DNA from 3 places in the Laceyella putida genome. Region 1 is predicted to be linked to each of the others. Evidence: riboswitches for the same ligand, from Rfam matches in the RefSeq annotation. Region 1 holds a riboswitch; each other region holds the start of a gene.

Region 1 (7,188 bases):
CAAAGGAAAACGCCAGCTTCTGCAACTTTGGAAAGAACAACAGGGCATTTGCCCTGTCTGTAAAGAAAAGATCACCAAACTTACAGGATGGCACAGCCACCATATTGTCTGGCGATCTCTAGGTGGTTCCGATTTGCAAGAGAACCGCGTTCTCTTACATCCAAATTGTCACGCCCAAGTCCACAGCTTAGGGATAACCGTTGAGAAACCGCGTCCCTAACGGGGCGTTTGAAGAGGCTTGAGCCGTGTACGGGGAAACTCGTATGTACGGTTCTTAGGGGGGGAACGGCTCCGAAAGGAGCCTGCCCTACCCGACACCCCCTTTACAAGTGGTTAATTAATGCCGCATGGGTGCCGTAATAAGCCGTTCCTCTTACATTATAACCACGACCATCATAATAGTTTGTAATCATAGCAGCAGTAGTAGGCCCACATGATGAATAAATAAGCGAGCCCCAATGAGGCTCGCTTATTTATTGACATAACGTTCGCGATATTCATCTTCAAGCATGCTCATGATGATAGAATCGTGGTACTGGTGATTGTAGAATAACGCATCACGCTGAACGCCTTCTTTTTTGAAGCCCAGCCGTTCATACACATGAATCGCACGTTCATTGTATGAATAAACATTCAGTTCAATCCGATGTAAGTTTAAATCACCGAACGCATAGTCCAGCATCAGCTTCATCGCTTCGGTGCCATAGCCTTTGCCTTGATGGATTTGATTGTCAATCGCAATGCGGATATAGCAACTGCGGTTGAACGGATGGATCTCAAGCAGTTGAATGTCACCTATGACGGTGTCGTTTTCCGTTAAAGCGATGAGCATGAGCACACCGGACGAATCTTGGGCCTTTCCTTCAATATACTGCCTCACTTGTTCTCTGGTGAAGCATTTTTGCGTCCCGGTGAGGCGTCTTGTTTCTTTATTGAACAACATGCGGAAATACAATTCCGTGTCTTCGACGCTAATCGGCCGCAAATATACCTGATCTCCTTGTAAAAAGCGAACGGGTGTATACATGAACGTTCCCTCCTGTATCCATATTAACTATAGCCAATTCTCCCTAATTTGAAAATGTTTTTACTAAAAAACAAAAAAGAACCTGACCAAGTGACAGGCTCTTCTCTCATTTATAAAACTAAATTTGTGATAATACAGCTCTTTTACGGTCTTTGCGGATCAGGTCTTCATAGGTTTCCCGCTCCACAACCAATTCCGCTTCGCCATCTTGGACGAAGACGACGGCAGGACGGCGCAGGCGGTTATAATTGCTCGCCATGGAATAACCATAGGCCCCAGTCGACAAAACAGCAAGAATATCCCCGCTATTCACTTTGGGCAGGGCGATGTCCCAGATGAGCATGTCTCCGCTCTCGCAACACTTCCCCGCGATGGATACCGTTTCCGCCGGCGGCAACGACGCTTTGTTGGCAAGCAGCGCGTCATATTTCGCTTGATAAAGCGCGGGACGGATATTGTCTGTCATGCCACCATCCACAGCGACATAGGTGCGAATGCCCGGAATTTCTTTGATCGAACCGATCGTATAAAGCGTGGTACCCGCATTTCCCACGATGCTGCGACCCGGTTCAATCCAGATCTCCGGTCTCGGCAAGTCGCGTTCATCCCATGTGGCCGCCACTTCACGGGTAATAGTCTCCACAAAGGCCTCGATCGCCACCGGATCATCTTCGCTTGTATAGGAGATGCCAAAACCACCGCCCAAGTTAAGCACTTGTACTTCATACCCCATCTCTTCATGCACCCGATCCAAAAACGCCCTGACGATCCGAACCGCCTGCACAAATCCGGTCGTATCAAAAATTTGCGATCCGATATGCACATGAATGCCCAGGAGGTTAAACTGTTTTTTTGCCAGCGCGTGTTGGATCGCCTGCATGGCTTGCCCATCGGAGACACCGAAGCCGAATTTCGAATCTTCTTGGCCAGTGGAAATGTATTCATGGGTGTGCACTTCGATACCGGGTGTAAGACGGAGCATCACATTGACGCGTTTGTTGGCAGTGCTCGCCAGATCATGGAGCAACTCCATTTCATAGAAGTTATCCACGACATAACACCCGACATTCGCTTCGAGGGCCATCCGCAATTCTTCTTCCGTTTTATTGTTGCCGTGAAAGTGAATGCGTTCAACAGGGAACCCGGCTTGGAGAGCGGTATACAACTCACCGCTGGACACGACATCCAGAGAGAGGTTTTCTTCGGCGGCCAGCTGTGCCATGGCGATACAGCTAAAGGCTTTGCTGGCGTAAGCGACTTGAAAAGCAAAACCGCTTTGTTTGAATGATTCGACAAAACGGCGGCTATTTTGCCTGATCAACGCCTCATCATATACATAAAGGGGTGTTCCAAACTCTTTGGCCAATTCCATCGCATCGCACCCACCAATGGTGAGATGGCCTCGCCCGTCAATGCGGCTCGTACCAGATAAAGGCATAAAAAAACCTCCCAATCACGAATGAAATTAGGAGAATACAGTCGGGCCAAAATAAAAAACACCATCTGACTATAGACGGCATCCCTCATTAAAACCGCACCATAACCATATCTCCTGAAGATAGCGCACCACGCATATGCGGATCGATATACGTGACAGTTCTGCCCCTGTTCGGGTACAGACCCAGCCCCCCTGCCCAGAGAAAGCAAGAGAACTTCGGCGACTTTTCCTTTCCATCGCTGTCATGGATCTTCTCTGGATCTCAAGCCATGTACTATTAAAAGTCGCAACCTCTACCTCATCAAGTTATGATGAGGTTTTGCTTATGCAGTTGGTTTATTAATGTGTTTTAGTATAGCACGCAATAGGTTCGATGTGAAGAGGTTAAACACATTCTTTACAATGTATTGCGAACATAAGTTCGGTATGTGATGATAGAGAAGTGAGCGCAACAGATACATACAACAGAGAGGGGACCGTCTTATGGCCGTTCGTTACCCTGCAGAAATTCGCTGTCAAAAAGAATTGGAAGCTTTGCAATTGGCAGATACATATCCCAAACCGCAAGGATGGCTGCTGTCACCACGGATGGTGGAACGTTTCATTTTAGGTTCCGAAGAAGAATGGGTTACCAAAGACGGAGAGAAAATCCGCATTCGGCCCAAATACTGGGGAGATCGATCCTTGATACAAGTAGCAATTGCCACCTTGGCATCGGATCGCGGGCTTATGTTGGCGGGTGAACCAGGAACCGCCAAAAGTTGGTTATCCGAACACCTATCCGCTGCGATTTCGGGAACCTCTCAATTAATTGTCCAAGGGACATCCGGCACCAATGAAGATCAGATCAAATACACATGGAATTATGCGATGTTGATCGCGCAAGGCCCGTCAACGGAGGCGTTGGTGGAAAGCCCGATGATGGATGGCATGAAACAAGGAAAGCTTGTTCGATTTGAAGAGTTAACCCGTTGTCATTCGCAAATACAAGATGTGATGATCTCCATCTTGTCTGAGAAGCAAATCGCAATTCCCGAATTGAACACTGTAGTCAATGCGGAAAAAGGCTTTAATGTCATCGCGACGGCAAACACGGCGGATAAAGGGGTCAACGACATGAGCGCCGCATTAAAACGCCGGTTTAACTTCGTGGTGATTCCTGTGCTCACTGACTTGGAACAAGAGATGAAGTTGGTGGAAGAAAGAGCCAAGGAGCAGATGCTCAGCTTGGGGTTGGAAGCGCAAATCCCACCTGACCTCGTGCGCCTGATGACTACCGTATTCCAAGAATTACGACGCGGGAAAACCATCGACCGCCAAATGCAAATCAAAAAACCTTCCACCGTGTTAAGCACAGCCGAATTGATTTCGGTGATGTCCAACAGCGCGATTCTTTCTACTTACTTCGGAGACGGCTCCATCCAAATGAAAGAAGTGGTGCGCAGCATGTTTGGTGCGGTATCCAAAGAGGATGACACGGACTTGGATGTGGTCAAGGAATATGTGGAAACCGTCGTTCGCGACCGCGAAGGCCAGGTGTGGGCCGATTTTTATCAAACATGTAAGGAGCAATTATGAGTCACATTCATTTCTTACCGATCCGCCACCATTCTCCGTCATGCGCTTATCACGTTCAGCGGGCGATTAACCAAATTCGCCCCAGCCATATCTTGATCGAGGGGCCCAGCGATGCCAATCCGTTGATTCCGCATTTGCTGGAAGAGGATCTGCAACTTCCCGTTGCGATTTATTCATATAAAACCTCACCGCAACCAGAACGGTTGTATTACCCTATATGCGATTATTCACCTGAGTTTGTGGCGATTTTCACGGGATCCTTGTTGGGTGCCCATTGTTCTTTCATCGATATTCCTTCCGCATGGATGATGGAGACACGGAAACTTGGAGAACGTGTTGAAACAGGAGAATGGTGGGCTCGGGGAACCACACTGTATATGGAACGACTGGCCCAAACGGATCAAAAAGACGAAGGCGGAAAAAGAGGCATTGCTTTCGTCGGGGCTCCACTTGGTGGAAAAGGGGGTAGCGGAGTTGGTCCAGCAAGGATACAGTATGGTCAGCGAACAAAGTATCGCTACTTTCGCTGAATTGTCTGAGTTTGTGAAGTCGTATAAACTCCGGCGTCTGGGTAATATTCTTACCTCGTTAAAAGAAGAGTTGCATTTTCACCCGACGAACCAAATCGAAATCGCCCGTTTGTTAAGCGACGCTTGGTTTACCGTAGCGGCGATCCGCAAACATCTGCAAGACGGTTTAAAGAACCCTGTTTTGCTAGATGAGCTCGTCGGAAAAACTTGGCGCAAAACAGAGCTGGAGCGAGTATCCGGGTTGAACTTGGTAGAGTTGGGGTATGAACGCCAACTCCTGACTTCCGGCTTCATCGTGGAGACGAGTATGTTAATCGATTTGAATCAAGGAACGTTATTTGCGGAGAAGCAGATTACCCCGCAAAAAATGAACATATCTTCCAAGGCATCTTACTTTCAAGTGCTTGAAGCGGATTCAGCTTATCTCTATCCAGGTCAGGAACCACGCCGAATCAAGCTGGAATCCTTCCGGCAGCGCACACTGACGCACACCGATTTAGATCGGTTGGTGCCCTATGCGGTTTCTTCTTTTCAACCTCTGCTAACTCAGTTGCAAGAGCAAGCTTCCTCTTTATTCCCGCAAGAAGAGATTTGTGCCCTGATTCATCCGAAGCTGTTGGTGCAAGCGGGAAACGTTGTATATGCGATTGATCAACAGCATCGCATGTTGCGTGTTGCCGAAAAAAGTAGAGGTGGCTTGAAACGTCTGGTCAAAGAGTTTGCTGATGGGTTGCTATTTGGCAAACTCCTGTTAACCGATCAGCCGGTTTTGTCTGTTCTCTCCTTTATTCCGTTGGATTCTCCTACGCATGCACGGTATCTCTACACTTGGCCCATGATGAAATGGTGAGGAGGGAATCGATGACACAGATGGTTAGGCTAATCGAACAGTTAGAAGAGCAACTCCTGTTTCTGTTGGCCTCCGGTTTACAGCACGCCCGTTTGGAAATGCAGGAGATCGCCGAGCAGGCGACTCTTTGGCAAGAATGGGGGTTTCCCGAGCTGTCCCATCATTTAACACAGCTAGCAGACAAGCAAGGGCCAGAACAAATCACGCAACTATTCTTGTTGCTGCGGCAATGCGATTGGCTTAAACGGCAATTTATCCAACTTGATTCTTATGATCCACCGAAGAAGCGACAATGCAAAAAGAATAGCAAATGGTCTTTATATCCCCTCTCTCTGATGACAATGAATGAAACCAGCTATATCATCGTCCATCTATGGGAGCAACAAAAAAAGAAAGAAGAGGGGGTCCTGATCTGGATCCCAGAATCCTGTTTTCCCACCCCCATCCGGCCCCGGTTGCTTAGAAGTGTGTTTGAGGTGGAAGATTGCCAATTCGACCACTACTTTGCCCTTGATAAATCGACCCATCTTCCCGTGTTCCGAGTGAAGGTAACAAACGAGCTCGATGTCGAAGCAGATGAATTAGTCCGTTCCCTTTCGGGGCGGATGTGCTTGAAATTGGCTCGGGGCGCGGTTTATCTTGACCGACTCAAGGAATCCGACAAGACGAGACGGTGGACCTTGTTCAATAACACAAGCCGGATGAACATGAAGCAATTAGAGCAAATCTGGCCGGCCTATTGCTTTTATTACAAAACGGAGCAATTTTTCATTCCGCTGATCTTCGCGAATCAATTGGATTTAAAACAGGCCGTGATCCTGCATGTGTATGAATCAGCTTGGACGGACGAACAATTAAGTGTGTTTAAACAAGAGAGATAGAGTGTGCAAAGAGTGGCACATACGTTTGAGTGCCTCTCTTTGCAAAGCCTGACCGCGACGGCTTTGTTACAATATAATTAGTTTTGCGAAAAGAAGGGGGTAGCAAGATGTTTCAGCAAACAACATTTGCTTCGCTATGTTCCGTTCAACACCCGATTGTTCTGGCCCCGATGGCGGGAGGGGTCACAACACCCGAATTAGTCGCGGCTGTATCCAATGCGGGTGGATTGGGTTCATTGGGTGCCGGATATTTGTCTCCAGCCAAATTGCGCGAAGAGATTAAGGAGATACGCATGCGCACTTCGCGTCCATTTGCTGTCAATTTATTTGTTCCCGGAAATGATAACAGCCCGGATAACAACGTATGCACTGAACTAAAAACCGGCCTCAAACCCATTTGTGACGAGTTGGGCATAGAGCCGGAAGAGTTGACTTGCGCTTATGAGGATCAGTTTGAGGAGCAATTTGCCGTTATTATAGAAGAGCGTGTTCCCGTCTTCAGCTTTACGTTTGGGATGTTGGCGAAAGAGAAGATTCAGAAATGCAAACAGGCAGGGATTCTTACCATCGGCACGGCTACAACGGTCCTTGAAGCAATCCGGTTGGAAGGGAGCGGAGTGGATGCGATTGTCACGCAAGGAAGTGAAGCCGGAGGGCATCGCGGAACCTTTGCGCATCCATACCATGAAGCGTTGATCGGAACCATGGCATTAGTGCCGCAAGTGGCGGATCACGTCAGTATTCCCATCATCGCGGCTGGTGGCATCATGGATGCAAGGGGAATCGTAGCCAGCTTCGCCTTGGGAGCCTCTGCCGCTCAGATGGGAACAGCCTTTATCCCATGCAAAGAAAGTGGCGCCCACCCTTTATATAAAGACGCGTTG
Region 2 (7,188 bases), on a different contig from region 1:
ACCCCATTTTGCAATATCACAATTATTTTTATCCCCGGGAGATTGAGCGGCATTACATTGATTTGTTCGAGCAACGGACATGGCCGAATCAGCCTCTTATTTATGTGGGGTACTCAGGGTTGTATGAGCCGGAGCGTGCCGGTTCGGGCAGCAATTTGTGCGTTTCTGTCCAAGTTCCGGCCAATCGGGAGCTGAAACCGGGTCAGATCGATCAATATCGCGAGCAACTCTTGTATTTGTTGGAACGTGTCTGGGGCTTGCAGGGGTTGAGCGAACAGATTGAAGTGGAGAAATGGTTGGGGCCACTTGAGTTGCAGGAGATGACGGGTGCTTATGGCGGAGCGTTGAATGGCCGGGCTTTTCATGGGCTTCGAACCGCCGTGCGCCAACCGCTCAAAGATCGCAAGCGGCAAGGGTTATATTATGCGGGGGCGGGTACATATCCGGGGGGCGACCAAGCGATGGCGGCCATCAGCGGGCTGCATGTCGCCCATCTGATCAAGCGAGAGGAAGAGAAGAAAGAAAGAAAGCTCACTCCAAAGGGGTGAGCTTTCGCTTATTTATCTTCTTTTTTCTCTTTGTTTTCTTCTTTGCCGGATACCGCATCGCGAAACATTTTTAACGTTTGTCCGGTCGCGCGCCCCAATTCAGGCAGCTTTTTGGGTCCGAAAAGCAATAAAGCGACAACCAAAATGACGATGAGTCCTGGTAAACCGATGCCAGCCATAATTTCACGCTCCAACAGGCAGGTATTGCCTGAGATATTCTTTAGCCATTATATCTCTTCATGAGAAAGATGCCAAGTAAAGCTTTTTTTGCTTTATAATCAAGTTAGAATGAAGAAGAGGAGAGGAATGCTGTGGACTTAATTCACATGTTCGCTTCATTGGCTGAAAAAATCAACCAAGACCCTGCCGGGATTGCCCAATTGGATGATGTGTATCAATTGGAGCTGACCAGCGGGACTTACCAAGTGCGTTTAAGTGAAGGCAAAGCGGAGTGGACAGAGGAAAGCAAGTGGGAGCCCACTTGCACGCTGGTGATCAAAGATGAGGTCCTAGTGAAGCTCGTGACCGGGAAGTTGGGGGCAACGACCGCCCTGATGATGGGCAAATTGAAAGTGAAAGGCTCGGTTGAGGCCGCCCTTCGCTTGCAAAAAGTGTTAAAACATTACGCCGCTTAAATGAACAAGCCTGATACCTCGGGATGGAGGTCAGGCTTGTTTGGCTGTGATCCACTCCACATGATGCGCTTCCGTAAGTGTGGGCACTTCCAATTTCCGCACCAATTTCCGGATCACCGCCTCAGGCACCTCGTGTTTGCGCTTCCGGTTGCGGGAGAGCAAGAGATCGAGTGGCGCATCCATATACACGATCGTAATGCGCGCGCCATAGGCGGCGAACAGATCGATGAGCGGATCGCGCAAATGGCGGGTGAGATTGGTTGCGTTCCAGATGAATGATTGCCTTTGCCGCAACAGGACTTTGGCTTGCTCCTTGGCGATTTGGATCACCTCCCCTTGGTTGGCGGTGGGGGAAATGCCGTGTTCGCGCCGGATTTGGTCAAGGGAAATGACCGGGAGATCGGGATGGGTTTGGCTGATCCACGTATCTTTTCCCGCTCCGGGCAAACCGGACATCAGGATCACTTCACACCGGGTATCGTCATACAATACGTCAGTCGCTTGGAGATGGGCGTTCCGAAAATAACGGAAGCGTATGCGCATTGGCAAAGGGCAGGGGTTGGGTGTAGCATTTCAATTCGGTGGCATATTGGCGAAAGATTTCGATGCGTTCCAACAACTCCGGTTGATCTGGACAGATTCGTCCGCGCACATCCGCTTCCGCGAGCAAGGCGACCCAATCGAGGCGAATGTGCCAACTGGCGGTGATCACCGCTCTCTCGGGATCGGGTTTCTCAAAAAACCATAAAGGTAAGCCATGGTAACGGACAAGCTGCACCAGATTTTCCCTGGTATGGATTGGGAGGGAAAACATTTTCTCCCGTATCATCTGTGCGCCCACTTTGGCGTGGTGGGGAGCGTGAAAGCGGCCATCTTCGCCCATTTGTGTACAGGGTTCCTTGCCGATATCATGGAAGAGGGCGGCCATGAATAGCAGGGATTGCTCTTCATGAGGCAGAATTTGCCAAGCGGGAAGCTGACTGAGTTCATCCACCACCATCCAGGTGTGGGTGAGCACATCCCCTTCCCCATGATACTCCGGATCTTGCGGGACTTGGCTGAGAGCTTGCAACCAAGGGAATTCATGCAGAATGTGCCGGCGGTTGCCCGATGCGTTTCCATCAATCAAAATAAGCTCACCCCTTTCCGCAATTGATTGGGGATGAGGGGTCGGTTCATCCAGTGCGACTCGGAGTCGATGATCGTTTGCAAAAAACCGGAACGTACCCATTTGTAACGGTTTTTCACGCGGCCATGTTCTTCTACCTTAATATATAACCCTTCCATCAATCCGGAGTGATCGGTCTCCCTTATAGCCAGCTCAGGCTGAAGCTTGAGTTGGGTGGCCAGGTGTCTCAGTTTCTCCAAATGGTCGACCGCAATAAAGGGCGAGGAGCCAATCCAATCCGCCAGTGGTTTTTTTCGCGGGGCGATGCCTTCATACAGCACCCTTACCGAAACGACAAAGGGCGCTCGAGCCAGGAATTCACGCCGTCTGGCGGTGGATAGAAAAATGCCGGCTTGTTTGTCATAGATGTCGAATTCCAAAAAATAATGGGGCAAATCCGTATAAAAGACAGTGTGTTTGGCGTACATCCATTCACCGTACATGATGTAACGATCTTGCAACAAATCCCACAGTTCGTGGGCATAACGGTGGGCCCAGCTTTTGAGCAAGGCAAATTGCTGCTCCCGTGGGCCTCCCGTCAAGTAATGGCCACGGCTTTGCAGTAGCAAGGTGCCGTCCCGGCCGAAGCTGATGCCGGCATTGGCCCCGTCCATTTTCTCTTCGATGACAATCGGTTGTCCGATCAACTCTTGATAGGAGGCGACGGTTAAATCCTCATCGCCAGGCTGTAGCCCTGAGCCAGACAAATGTCGCGTGCGCGGGTACTTGATCATGGGTTCCATATAGGGTTCACCTTTTACTTTTTAATCATTTTTTATATTAATAATAAATAATATATCGTTAAAAGTCATGAAAAAAAGAGTGTTTTTTCACCTTGCCAATTTGGTTGTGCTATGTTAATATCAAAAAAATTAATACTATATCAGAATTCTCGCCACTCTTTGTGGAGTAGAGGTGCGGATTTCATGAGTACTTGTTTGGAGGACGGGCCGTTGAAGAACAAGGAAAGGGAAAGGCCGCCGAAGTTTGCTGGAAGACCCGACAGAAGGCAGGCTGGGACTGCGTCCGAACAGGAGCAGGACTGTCACAGAAGCGATTTTTTGCTTTTGTGAAGCGCTAATCCGCAGTAGATGAGCGAGCTGGAGCGTGACGACAAAGGCGACAGCGAGCGATTCTCTGCTGTGGTCTTTCTGTTTATTTACAGGCTTTTCTAGCTAGCCATGTAGAATTGAGAGGAGAGTAGCCATGAGCATCGTGGTGCAAAAGTTTGGTGGTACCTCGGTAGGGAGCATTGAGCGGATTCAGGCTGTAGCAGAGATCATAGCTCATACCTATGCCCAAGGAAAGCAATGTGTTGCTGTCGTGTCAGCGATGGGAAAGTCTACGGATCATTTGGTTGGGATGGCCAAAGAGATTTGTCCACACCCTTCTCCGCGTGAAATGGATATGCTGTTAACGACAGGAGAGCAGGTAAGTATCGCCTTGTTGTCCATGGCCTTGCATCAGAAAGGGCTGAAAGCGCGCTCGCTCACTGGTTGGCAAGCGGGAATTGAAACGAATCATGTCCATGGGCGGGCCATGGTCAATGACGTGAAAACGGAGACGATCATGAACGCGTTGGAGCAAGGGGAAGTCGTGGTTGTCGCCGGATTTCAAGGGATTTCACCAGATAAAGAGATTACGACGCTGGGGCGGGGCGGATCAGACACAACGGCGGTCGTGCTGGCTTCTGCCTTAAAAGCCGATTATTGCGAGATTTATACAGATGTGACGGGGGTTTATACCGCTGATCCACGTGTCATTCCTTTGGCGCAAAAGATGGACGAGATTTCATACGAAGAGATGTTGGAATTGGCTCATCTGGGAGCGGGTGTGCTCCATCCGCGCTCTGTGGAAGCCGCTTTGCAAAATAAGGTACAATTAATGGTGCGCTCTAGCTTTGTCGATGAGCCCGGCACCTGGGTTAAGGAGGAAAATGCGATGGAAACCTCACACAATGTCAGAGGGATTGCACATGACTTGCAGGTAGCGCGAATTAAGGTGTTGGGATTGCCAAATCATGAAAACACCCTAACCAAATTATTCGGATTATTGGCGGAGGCGCATATCAATGTGGATATCATCGTTCAGAGTGAACATGATCATGAGCGGGTCGATGTAGCCTTTAGCGTAAATGAAGAAGAAGGTCTTGAAGCGCGCCAAGTGCTGGAAGCGGCACAAGCGGAACTCGGCTTTGCCAAAATTTTATATGAAGCGGGCTTGGCCAAGGTGTCCGCAGTTGGGGTTGGCATGATGACACGCCCAGGTGTGGCCGCCAAGATGTTTGCCACCTTAAGTGAAGCGGGCATTCGGGTGAAAATGGTTTCCACCTCGGAGATTAAAATCTCCTGCGTGGTAGAGCGTGAACTGGCCCTGGAAGGGGCACGCCGGTTGCACACGGCTTTTGGTTTGGATCAAGTGGAAGTGAAAGTATAAATAAAGAAAAGGTGATCCCGTGTTATGCGGGGTCACCTTTTCTTTATTTTCAAGACAATAAACAGAGGGCAATAAAATTATTTGTTGACCGAAAATAATAATTTGAGTGATGATAAAATTAATTGAAAAATATGTTGCTTACAAGGATATATTTAGGAGGGGTTGCTATTTGGCCAGATATGTGATGACCCGTTTGATCCAGATGGTTCTCACCCTCTGGGTGATTGCGACGGTCACATTCATGATGATGAAAGCGATTCCGGGAGATCCGTTCAGCAATGAAAAGAAGCTTCCTGAAGAAGTGCTGAAAAATTTGTACGCTTACTATCAACTGGATGATCCGCTTCCCATTCAGTATATCAACTATATGAAAAACTTGGTGTTGTTTGATCTGGGGCCATCATTCAAATACGAATCCCGCACGATTAATGAGATTGTTTCCGAAGGGTTTCCGGTCTCCGCGCAGTTAGGGGCGCAAGCGTTGTTGCTGGCGGTCGCGGTCGGCTTAACCTTGGGCGTCATGGCGGCGCTCAGGAGAAACCAATGGCTTGATTATTTCTCGATGTTGATCGCGGTGTTGGGCATTTCCGTTCCCAGCTTCGTGTTGGCCCCTTTGCTGCAAAAGTATTTGGGAGTCGAGTGGGCGCTCTTGCCCGTGGCCACGTGGGAAGGGTTTGCTTCCACCGTGATGCCCACGATTGCGCTCGCTGCGTTTCCGCTGGCCAGTGTGACCCGGCTGATGAGGTCGGGCATGGTGGAAGTATTGACGCAAGACTATGTCCGCACGGCCAGAGCAAAGGGCCTGCCGCCTTCTTTGGTGATTGTGCGGCACACCGTCCGCAACGCGATTTTGCCTGTGGTTACGGTGTTGGGCCCGCTGACGGTCGGGGTGTTGACCGGCAGTTTCGTGATTGAGAGCATCTTCTCCATCCCGGGGATTGGCAAGTATTTTGTGGAGAGCATCTCCAATCGCGATTATCCCTTAATCATGGGAATCACGCTGTTTTATTCCTCCCTGTTGATTGCGGTCAATTTCTTGGTCGATTTGGCTTATGGTTGGATTGATCCCCGCATCCAGTTGATTAAAGGGGGCAAATGAGATGGAACCAGCGATGAATCCGCGTTTTCAACCCGTGGTGCGTTCGGAGAGGGCGATGGAGCAGATCCGGCGCCCCCATTTGTCGTATTGGCGGGACAGCTGGCGTCGGTTGAGGCAAAATGTCTTGGCGATGTTGGGTCTCATTTTTATTGTCATGATTGCCATACTCTCGATTTTTGGGCCCATGTTGTCCGAGTATGAATACAATGAACAAAATTTGCAAACGGGGCGCAATTTGGCACCGTCTGCCGAGCACTGGTTTGGCACGGATGATTTGGGCCGGGATGTGTTTGTGCGGGTCTGCGAAGGGGGGCGCATCTCGCTCACGATCGGTTTGGCGGCGGCCTTGATCGATCTGATCATCGGCGTGATTTATGGCGGCATCGCCGGATATCGCGGTGGACGCACAGGTGAAGTGATGATGCGGATTGTTGATGTGCTTTGGGGCCTCCCGTACCTCTTGACGGTCATCTTGTTGCTGGTGATTTTGCCGCCGGGCATGGGCACGATTATTATCGCGCTCACGGTGACGGGTTGGTTAAACATGGCACGGCTCGTGCGGGGACAGGTGCTTCAGCTGAAAGAACAGGAGTATGTGCTGGCAGCCCAAACGCTTGGTGCGACGACGGCCCGTTTGCTGTTCAAACATCTCATTCCCAATGCGATGGGCCCCATCATTATCATGTTAACGTTGACGGTGCCGAGCGCCATCTTTGCGGAATCGTTTTTAAGTTTCTTGGGGTTGGGTGTGCAAGCGCCTGTGGCGAGCTGGGGCACCATGATAAACGATTCGCTGGTGACGGTCTTGTCCGGAGAGTGGTGGCGCCTCTTTTTCCCTGCGTTGTTCTTGTGTTTAACCATGTTAGCCTTTAACGCGTTTGGTGACGGTTTGCGCGACGCGCTTGATCCAAAGCTACGGAAATAGGGAGGAGTGGGAAAAAGATGGAGAAGTTACTCGATGTGAAAGCGTTGCATGTCTCGTTTCAGGTGGGCAAAGGTGAGGTGAAAGCGGTGCGGGGCGTCACCTTTTCGCTGGAACGGGGAGAAACCTTGGCGATTGTGGGGGAGTCAGGTAGCGGAAAGAGTGTGACCGCCTTGGCATTGATGCGGCTCCTTCCATTTCCCGGAAAGATTAAAAGCGGGGAGATTCGCTATAACGGGAAAGATTTGACGCCAGTTAGTGAGAAAGAGATGTTTCACATTCGTGGGTCGGAAATTGGCATGATCTTTCAGGATCCCATGACTTCACTCAATCCGACGATGGCGATCGGGAAGCAAATCACGGAAGGCCTTCGCTGGCAT
Region 3 (7,188 bases), on a different contig from region 1:
CTGCCATTGTCAAAAAAATCATAACACATCAGGAAAACCTACACCAAATGCAATCCTGTTTTAACCGCCCCTCAAATAAATGTACCATTTGATAGATTTATTCAGAAAAAAACGACCTAGTTCCTTATTTTCCCTGATTGCGCCTTCATTCGCCATTTTCACCTATCTTCCCTACATCAAAAAAGTGGTATAGTAGATAGGGAAAATGGATTGATGAGGAGGTTTCTCCATGTATCAGGTGAACAATCGGATCAACATCACATCCCCCGAGCATCTGGCGATGTTGCGGGAGCGTTTTGGCAAAGCGCCCGAATCGATGAAACAGGTTCCCGGATTCCTTTCGTTTCGCTTATTGGAGGCGGAGGATGGCTCCCATGTCATTGCGGAAACCGTTTTTGCATCCAAAGAAGCCTTCCGCGCATGGGTGGAAAGCGACCACTTTAAACGCGCGCACGGCGGACGCGGCGGTGACGCGAGCCGCCCAGATTTGGCGAGCTATTACGTGAGAGTGAAATAGTTTGTCATCTGAAATGATCTTATACCAAATGACCCAAAGGAGTGACCTTTCTTTATGACAGCAGGATTAATCGTAAAATTTTTGCACGTCCTATTTGTGGCAACCTGGTTTGGCGGCATCAGCCTGATGGCCATGGTATTGCGTGATGCGACGCGCTCCAACAACATCGAAACCATGTCCCACGCTTTGGACCGCGCCCAACGCTGGAATATGACCATGTTTATGCCCAGCTCCATCTTGGCATTGCTCACCGGTTTGTACATGCTTGTTCAAACAAGCGGTGAAAAACCGCTGTGGCTGGTAGTCAAAGAGCGTTTTGGCAGCGTTGTTGTCATCTTGTTCATTTTATTTGTCGTCATCTATGGCCGCAAAGCGCTCAACCAAGTGAAAACCAGTGGCATCGAAACAGAGAAGGCGCAGACCATCATCAAGCGCTACATCATGTTGCTCAACATCTCCCTGTTGCTGTTGGTCGTGCTGATCTTCTTCGCCACCGTCAAATTAGCATAACCCTCCCACTTCATGGCCCTTGCCGGTCATGAAGTTTTTATTTTTATTATCGCAACAGGAGGAAACGCAACGTGGAACAAACCCTTTCTCTCTTCTTCCAGGAGCTGGGCTGGTGGGCGCTTCCGGTCAGTCTGATCATCGGCATCTCCTGTCAACTGGTCGGTGTCCTACCCACGCTGTTCATCACGACTGCCAATGTGCTCTATTTCGGCCCTTGGATTGGCGGCTTGTTATCCTGGTTCACCGAGCTGATCGGCTCTCTGCTCGCTTTTGCGTTGGTTCGCCGCGGCATAAAAAGATTTCACTTCCAGCGCCATGAGCACTGGAAGTGGATTCAGTCCATGGGCCGCCTCTCCCCCGGCGAACAAACGTGGACACTCACACTGGCCCGGATCTTGCCTTTCATCCCATCGGGTGCCGTCAATATGGCAGGGGCAATGACCACCGTGTCCCCGTCATCCTTCTTCTGGGCGACCGCGCTTGGGAAAATCCCCTCCACGGTCCTCGAGACCTTGGTCAGTTATCAGCTCCTGCAATTGGACCCCTGGCTGATCCAGCTCATCTTCGGGGCGCTTCTCTTGGCCCTTGGCTTGTCCCTTCTCTATAAGAGAAGACGGGATAACATGGGTACACCCAAAGGTGAAGCAACCGATATCATGACGGGAGACAGGTAATCAAGCACACTCAATTCAAATATCAAGCAAACCCAAACACTTTTCCCGGCACTTCAGCAAAAAAGAGGCTGCACAGCAGCCTCTTTCATCACTTATCCAGCTCACACTCTCCCAAAGGGATGAGCTTCGTTTTCTTCACCCACTTGTACCCCAGATAGAAGGCCAAGAATACGGGAATGCCAATATAGGAAACCAACAACCCGTACCAATCGATCGATTCACCTAGGATCGCTTGGTAATTTTGCCCCACAATCACGATCAAGCACAGGGTAAAAGCAAACAACGGACCAAAGGGGAACCATTTTGCCCGGTAAGGCAAGTCAGCCAAGTTCCGCCCTTGCATGACATATGCGCGGCGGAAACGGTAATGGCTGATCGCAATCCCCAACCAAGCGATAAATCCAGTCATGCCGGAAGCATTCAGCAACCAGATGTAGATCTTTCCTTCCCCCACCAAGGAAGCGAGGAAGGCCAGCATCCCGATCGCGGCCGTCGCCAAGAGCGAATAAATCGGCACACCGTTTTTCGTCACTTTGGCGAAAATCTTCGGCGCCTTTCCTTCTTTGGCAAGTGTCCACAACATCCGCGTCGAAGCGTACATCCCCGAGTTACCCGCCGAGAGGACCGACGTTAAAATCACGGCATTCATCACCGAGGCGGCAAAGGCGAGACCCGCACGCTCAAAAATCAAGGTAAACGGACTTTTGGCGATCTGATCCACATCACCGCCGGCCAGATTGGGATGCGTATACGGCAAGATCATTCCGATGACGAGAATCGCCAAACCATAAAACAGCAAAATCCGCCAGAATACTTGTCGAATCGCTCTCGGCACATTTTCGCGTGGATTTTCACTCTCACCCGCGGCCACTCCCACCAATTCCGTACCCTGGAATGAGAAGCCGGCAATCATAAACACGCTGATGATTCCCATCAGGCCGCCTGGGAAAGGAGCCTCCCCGATGGTCAGATTTTTGGCGCCAATCGCTTGCCCGCCCAAAATGCCCACGATCATCAATATTCCCACGACAATAAAAATAATGACCGTCGCTACTTTAATGAATGAGAACCAGTATTCCGATTCACCATACCCTTTCACCGATAACGCGTTCAAGGCAAACATCAACACCAAGAACAAAGCGCTCCACAAAATGGCTGGAGAGTCAGGGAACCAATATTTCATGATGATGGCGCCGGCCGACAGTTCCACGGCAATGGTAATGGCCCAGTTGTACCAGTAGTTCCATCCCAACGCAAAACCAAAAGCCGGATCGACAAATCGGCTGGCGTACGTGCTGAACGACCCCGAAACCGGCATGTAAGTGGCCAATTCACCCAGACTGGACATCAGGAAATAAACCATCAACCCGATGGCCAGATAAGCAATCAATGCTCCGCCGGGGCCCGCTTGTTGAATCGCGGAACCGCTGGCCAAAAAGACACCCGTCCCAATGGAGCCGCCAATGGCAATCATCATGAGATGTCTAGCTTTTAAGTCACGCCTCAAATCGCTGACCGAATTTTCTCTGCTCATAAAAAAACACCTCTCTACTGTATTAGTATGGCGAGGTGGTCCGGGTAATAAAAATACCGCCTTAACAAATGCATCGGGCGGCTGCGCAAAACCCACACCATATCCCCGCAAGATAGCGCACCACATCTGCTCGGCCAGCAAATGTGACAGTGCTGTCCCTTTTCGAGTACAGCCCCAGCCTTGCTGTTCAGAGATGGCAGCAAAGCTTCGGCGATTTTCCCTTTCATTGATCTTCATCGACTTCTCTGTGTCTCCAATCAACTACTCATAAAAACCGCGACCTCTACCTCACCGAAGACATCGATGAGGGTTAATCTATTTCATTTCATATGTCACGAGTATAAATGAATTATTGTTGTTTTTCAATGCGAACCTTTGTGTAAAATAATACTAAATCAATCTGTTGACCACTCCCATGCCTAAAGGCAGGGGATTCTTGGGTAATCCCGCGACGCTCGCTCTCATCCCCATAGCTGAAGCCAGGGGTTTTCTCGCTCGCAAAGATATAAAAAACTGCCAGCCACCCAAAGGGAAAGCCGGCAGGAAAGTGCTCGCCCAAACCTGGCTACTTTGCAATCCAATCGCGCAGTTCACCATAAATGCTGGGCACAGAAGCCAATACGGGACAACGTTCCTCTAACACCAAGCACTCCCCGCGCAAGTCACTGACACGGCCACCCGCCGCTTCAATCAGCATTTTGCCCGCGGCAAAGTCCCACGGATTGGTACCTGCTGTGACAAAAGCTTGTACACGCCCCACCGCCACTTTGGCCATGGCGAGAGCGGTGGCACCAAACACGCGGAACCCGCGAATATGTGGGCCCAGCTCCATGATTTTGCTCATATATTCGTCAGATGTTTCACTTCGGAAAATGAACTCAACCGCCACCAATGAATCAATCAGAGCCCGGTCATCCGCTGCCAGGGAGGGACATTGGTGCCCGTTGAGGTAAACTCCCTCTCCCCTTACAGTATAAATCATCTCATCCCGCATCACATCATACACGATCGCCAGAATCCCTTCGCGTCCATGATACAGGGCGATCGAAATGACAAAGTCACAACCTTGCGTCACAAAATTGCTTGTTCCATCAATCGGATCAATAAACCACACATACCCATCAAACCGCTCGGGCCGTTCAGTGATGCCCTCCTCACCCATAATCCGATGTTCCGGAAAATGCGTCATGATTTTCTCAACCAAGAACCGTTCCGTCTCACGATCCATCTCCGTCACCAAATCATTTTTACGGCTTTTGGTCTCAAACCTCACCGTTCCCACCGCAAGGAATGCGCGAATCTTGGTTCCCGCTTCTCTAACCCATTCTTGCGTCAGCGACAGCATCTCTCTTGCCTCACCCATTTTGATCGCTCCTTTGTGCTGATATCCCTGCACCTATCATTATAACGAAAGAGAAGCGCGACGTCGGATGTCGTACCCCGGACATAAGAACCCATCTGGTTTATTAATTCACGTTGGCAATGTTGTCATTTTGGCAAGTCCGAATGCGATGAAGCATATGATGTGAAAAGAACTTGTCTTAGGATAGGAGAAGTGCGATGGAAAGTTGGTATCATTTTCTGCTCCTTGGCTTGGCTTTATCCACCCCTGTGGGGCCAGCGAATATAGAGATGATCAAACTTGGGATTAATCGAGGTTTTTATTTGTCATGGTTGGTGGGTATAGGGGATGTCATCTCCAATCTGTTTATCATGATGATTCTTTTTTACGGTTTGTCTGATTGGCTGAAAAGCGAATGGATTCGCGCCTTCTTTTCCTTGATTGGCGGCTATTTTCTCATCCGTATTGGACTGAAATCCGAAAAGAGCAGCATCTCCTTGCTTTCTGTCGTCTTCTCCCCATCGGCTCAAGCAATGATGCGCGGTTTTTGCCTTGGTTTGATCAATCCCAGCGATTTTTTATCATGGTTGGCCATTTACAGCACCATCAGCCAACATACTCCACAGTGGATCTGGTCGGCATTCATGTGGTTGCTCATAGGTGCGGGCCTGTGGAACTCCCTGTTATCCTTTGCCATCAGCCATTGTCGCCACTATGTAAAGCCTAAACTGGTATCCACGTTCATGCGGGTGGCCAGCTTTATTTTAATCATTTATGGCGGCAGTTTTATCGTCAAGGCAATCTCTTATTTCCTGTTTCCTTAAGCCCATGACAACGAAAGGATTGACATGATGTCCCAACGCCAAAATAAAAACACTCCGTTGCTTGCCCGAGGGCAAACAACGGAGTGTCTATAAAAACCCGTATGTCTCTTATTCCACCGTCACGCTCTTCGCCAAGTTGCGTGGTTTATCCACATCATAGCCACGCTCCACACAAGCATAGTATGCAAAGAGCTGGAGTGGGATCACAGTCAGTACCGGTGCCAAGAGATCGATCGTTTTGGGAATGTGGATCACTTCGTCCACCGTTTTTTGCAACTCATGGTTGCCTTCCACCGCGATGCCCAATACTTTGGCGCCGCGCGCTTTCACCTCTTGAATGTTGCTGACCATTTTTTCATACACCGCATGTTGGGTCGCCAAGGCCACCACCGGGATGTTCTCTTCGATCAATGCCAAAGTGCCGTGTTTCAGCTCACCCGCCGCATACGCTTCAGAGTGGATATAAGAGATCTCCTTCAGCTTCAGCGAACCTTCGAGCGCCACAGCATAGTCCATGCCGCGACCCAAGAAGAAGAGGTGCTCACTCGTCGCGATGCCACGCGCAAACTGGGCGATTTGCGCTTCTTGCTTAAGCACCGCTTCGGCTTTGGCGGGCAACTCCAGCAGATGGCTGACAATCTCACTCAATTCGCTCACCGCTTTTGGCCCGCGAACCTGAGCGAAATAGAGACTTAAGAGATAAATGGCGATCAACTGTGAGGTGTACGCTTTCGTCGAGGCCACCGCAATCTCCGGTCCAGCCCATGTGATGATCACGTCATCCGCTTCACGGGCCACGCTGGAACCCACCACGTTCGTAATCGCGATCACACGCGCGCCTTGGCTTTTCGCTTCACGCAACGCCGCCAGCGTATCGGCCGTTTCACCCGATTGGCTTACCACCACCACCAGGGTTTTGTCAGTGATGATCGGATTCCGGTAGCGATACTCGGAAGCCACATCGCATTCAACAGGGATGCGAGCCAGATCTTCCATGACATATTTGCCGATCAATCCCGCATGATAAGCGGTGCCGCATGCGACAAAGTGAATTTTCTCAATGCCTTTGATCTGCTCCGGCGTCAAGCCGACTTCTTGAGAAAGGTCAACCACCCCTTCTTTCACCCGTCCGCTCAGGGTGTCACGAATCGCTTTAGGCTGTTCGTGGATCTCTTTCATCATGAAGTGGTCAAAGCCGCCTTTTTCCGCTGTCTCGATGTCCCATTGGACTTTCATGGTGTCGCGCGCAACCGGTGTGCCATCGACGCGCATCAACGTGACGCCTTCCGGTTTCAGGATGGCCATTTCCCCATCTTCCAGGATATGCACATCGCGCGTGTGCTTTAAAATCGCTGGAATGTCGGAAGCGATAAAGTTCTCCCCTTTACCCACTCCCACGACAAGCGGGCTCGCATAACGCACAGCGATCAACTTATCCGGCTCATACTCGCTGATGATCCCGAGTGCGAACGCGCCTTCCAAACGGGCGACGACTTTTTGCACAGTGGAAACAAGACTGCCGTCCCAGAGTTCCGCCAATAACTTCGCCACGATCTCCGTGTCCGTTTCAGAAGTGAAAACGTGTCCTTTCGCCATCAGCTCTTCTTTCAGCTCGATGTAGTTCTCGATAATCCCGTTGTGTACCACAGCAAACCGTCCCGCCATGTCCACATGGGGATGAGAGTTCTCATCTGATGGCTTTCCGTGAGTGGCCCAACGCGTATGTCCAATCCCAAGTACCCCTGGTAAGGATTGCACAGACAAGCGTTCTTCCAGATTGGCCAAAC

Evidence for each region. A riboswitch is a leader RNA that binds a small molecule or an ion and turns the genes downstream of it on or off. The one in region 1 is predicted to bind lysine.
Region 2: it holds a riboswitch for lysine, as region 1 does, so the genes downstream of both, ACFQNG_RS10005 (aspartate kinase) here and lysA (diaminopimelate decarboxylase) in region 1, are expected to answer to the same signal.
Region 3: it holds a riboswitch for lysine, as region 1 does, so the genes downstream of both, ACFQNG_RS10905 (amino acid permease) here and lysA (diaminopimelate decarboxylase) in region 1, are expected to answer to the same signal.

Annotation. Positions count from the first base shown of each region.
Region 1 covers NZ_JBHTBW010000052.1:48,838-56,025, reverse strand. Annotated here, with positions in the region: gene ACFQNG_RS15770 (HNH endonuclease) at 1-220, shown strand, start outside; gene ACFQNG_RS15765 (GNAT family N-acetyltransferase) at 470-1,027, opposite strand; gene lysA (diaminopimelate decarboxylase) at 1,146-2,465, opposite strand; lysine riboswitch at 2,579-2,769, opposite strand; gene ACFQNG_RS15755 (ATP-binding protein) at 2,949-4,043, shown strand; gene ACFQNG_RS15750 (DUF5682 family protein) at 4,040-4,573, shown strand; gene ACFQNG_RS15745 (hypothetical protein) at 4,518-5,423, shown strand; gene ACFQNG_RS15740 (hypothetical protein) at 5,435-6,304, shown strand; gene ACFQNG_RS15735 (NAD(P)H-dependent flavin oxidoreductase) at 6,412-7,188, shown strand, end outside.
Region 2 covers NZ_JBHTBW010000024.1:13,947-21,134, reverse strand. Annotated here, with positions in the region: gene ACFQNG_RS10035 (phytoene desaturase family protein) at 1-548, shown strand, start outside; gene tatA (twin-arginine translocase TatA/TatE family subunit) at 557-727, opposite strand; gene ACFQNG_RS10025 (SCP2 sterol-binding domain-containing protein) at 860-1,183, shown strand; gene ACFQNG_RS10020 (AAA family ATPase) at 1,214-1,672, opposite strand; gene ACFQNG_RS10015 (HD domain-containing protein) at 1,677-2,312, opposite strand; gene ACFQNG_RS10010 (RNA ligase family protein) at 2,309-3,094, opposite strand; lysine riboswitch at 3,254-3,439, shown strand; gene ACFQNG_RS10005 (aspartate kinase) at 3,558-4,787, shown strand; gene ACFQNG_RS10000 (ABC transporter permease) at 4,957-5,886, shown strand; gene ACFQNG_RS09995 (ABC transporter permease) at 5,888-6,811, shown strand; gene ACFQNG_RS09990 (ABC transporter ATP-binding protein) at 6,829-7,188, shown strand, end outside.
Region 3 covers NZ_JBHTBW010000031.1:60,554-67,741, forward strand. Annotated here, with positions in the region: gene ACFQNG_RS10890 (antibiotic biosynthesis monooxygenase family protein) at 230-517, shown strand; gene ACFQNG_RS10895 (DUF2269 family protein) at 572-1,027, shown strand; gene ACFQNG_RS10900 (TVP38/TMEM64 family protein) at 1,099-1,701, shown strand; gene ACFQNG_RS10905 (amino acid permease) at 1,790-3,235, opposite strand; lysine riboswitch at 3,341-3,529, opposite strand; gene ACFQNG_RS10910 (inositol monophosphatase family protein) at 3,801-4,598, opposite strand; gene ACFQNG_RS10915 (LysE family translocator) at 4,796-5,401, shown strand; gene glmS (glutamine--fructose-6-phosphate transaminase (isomerizing)) at 5,510-7,188, opposite strand, start outside.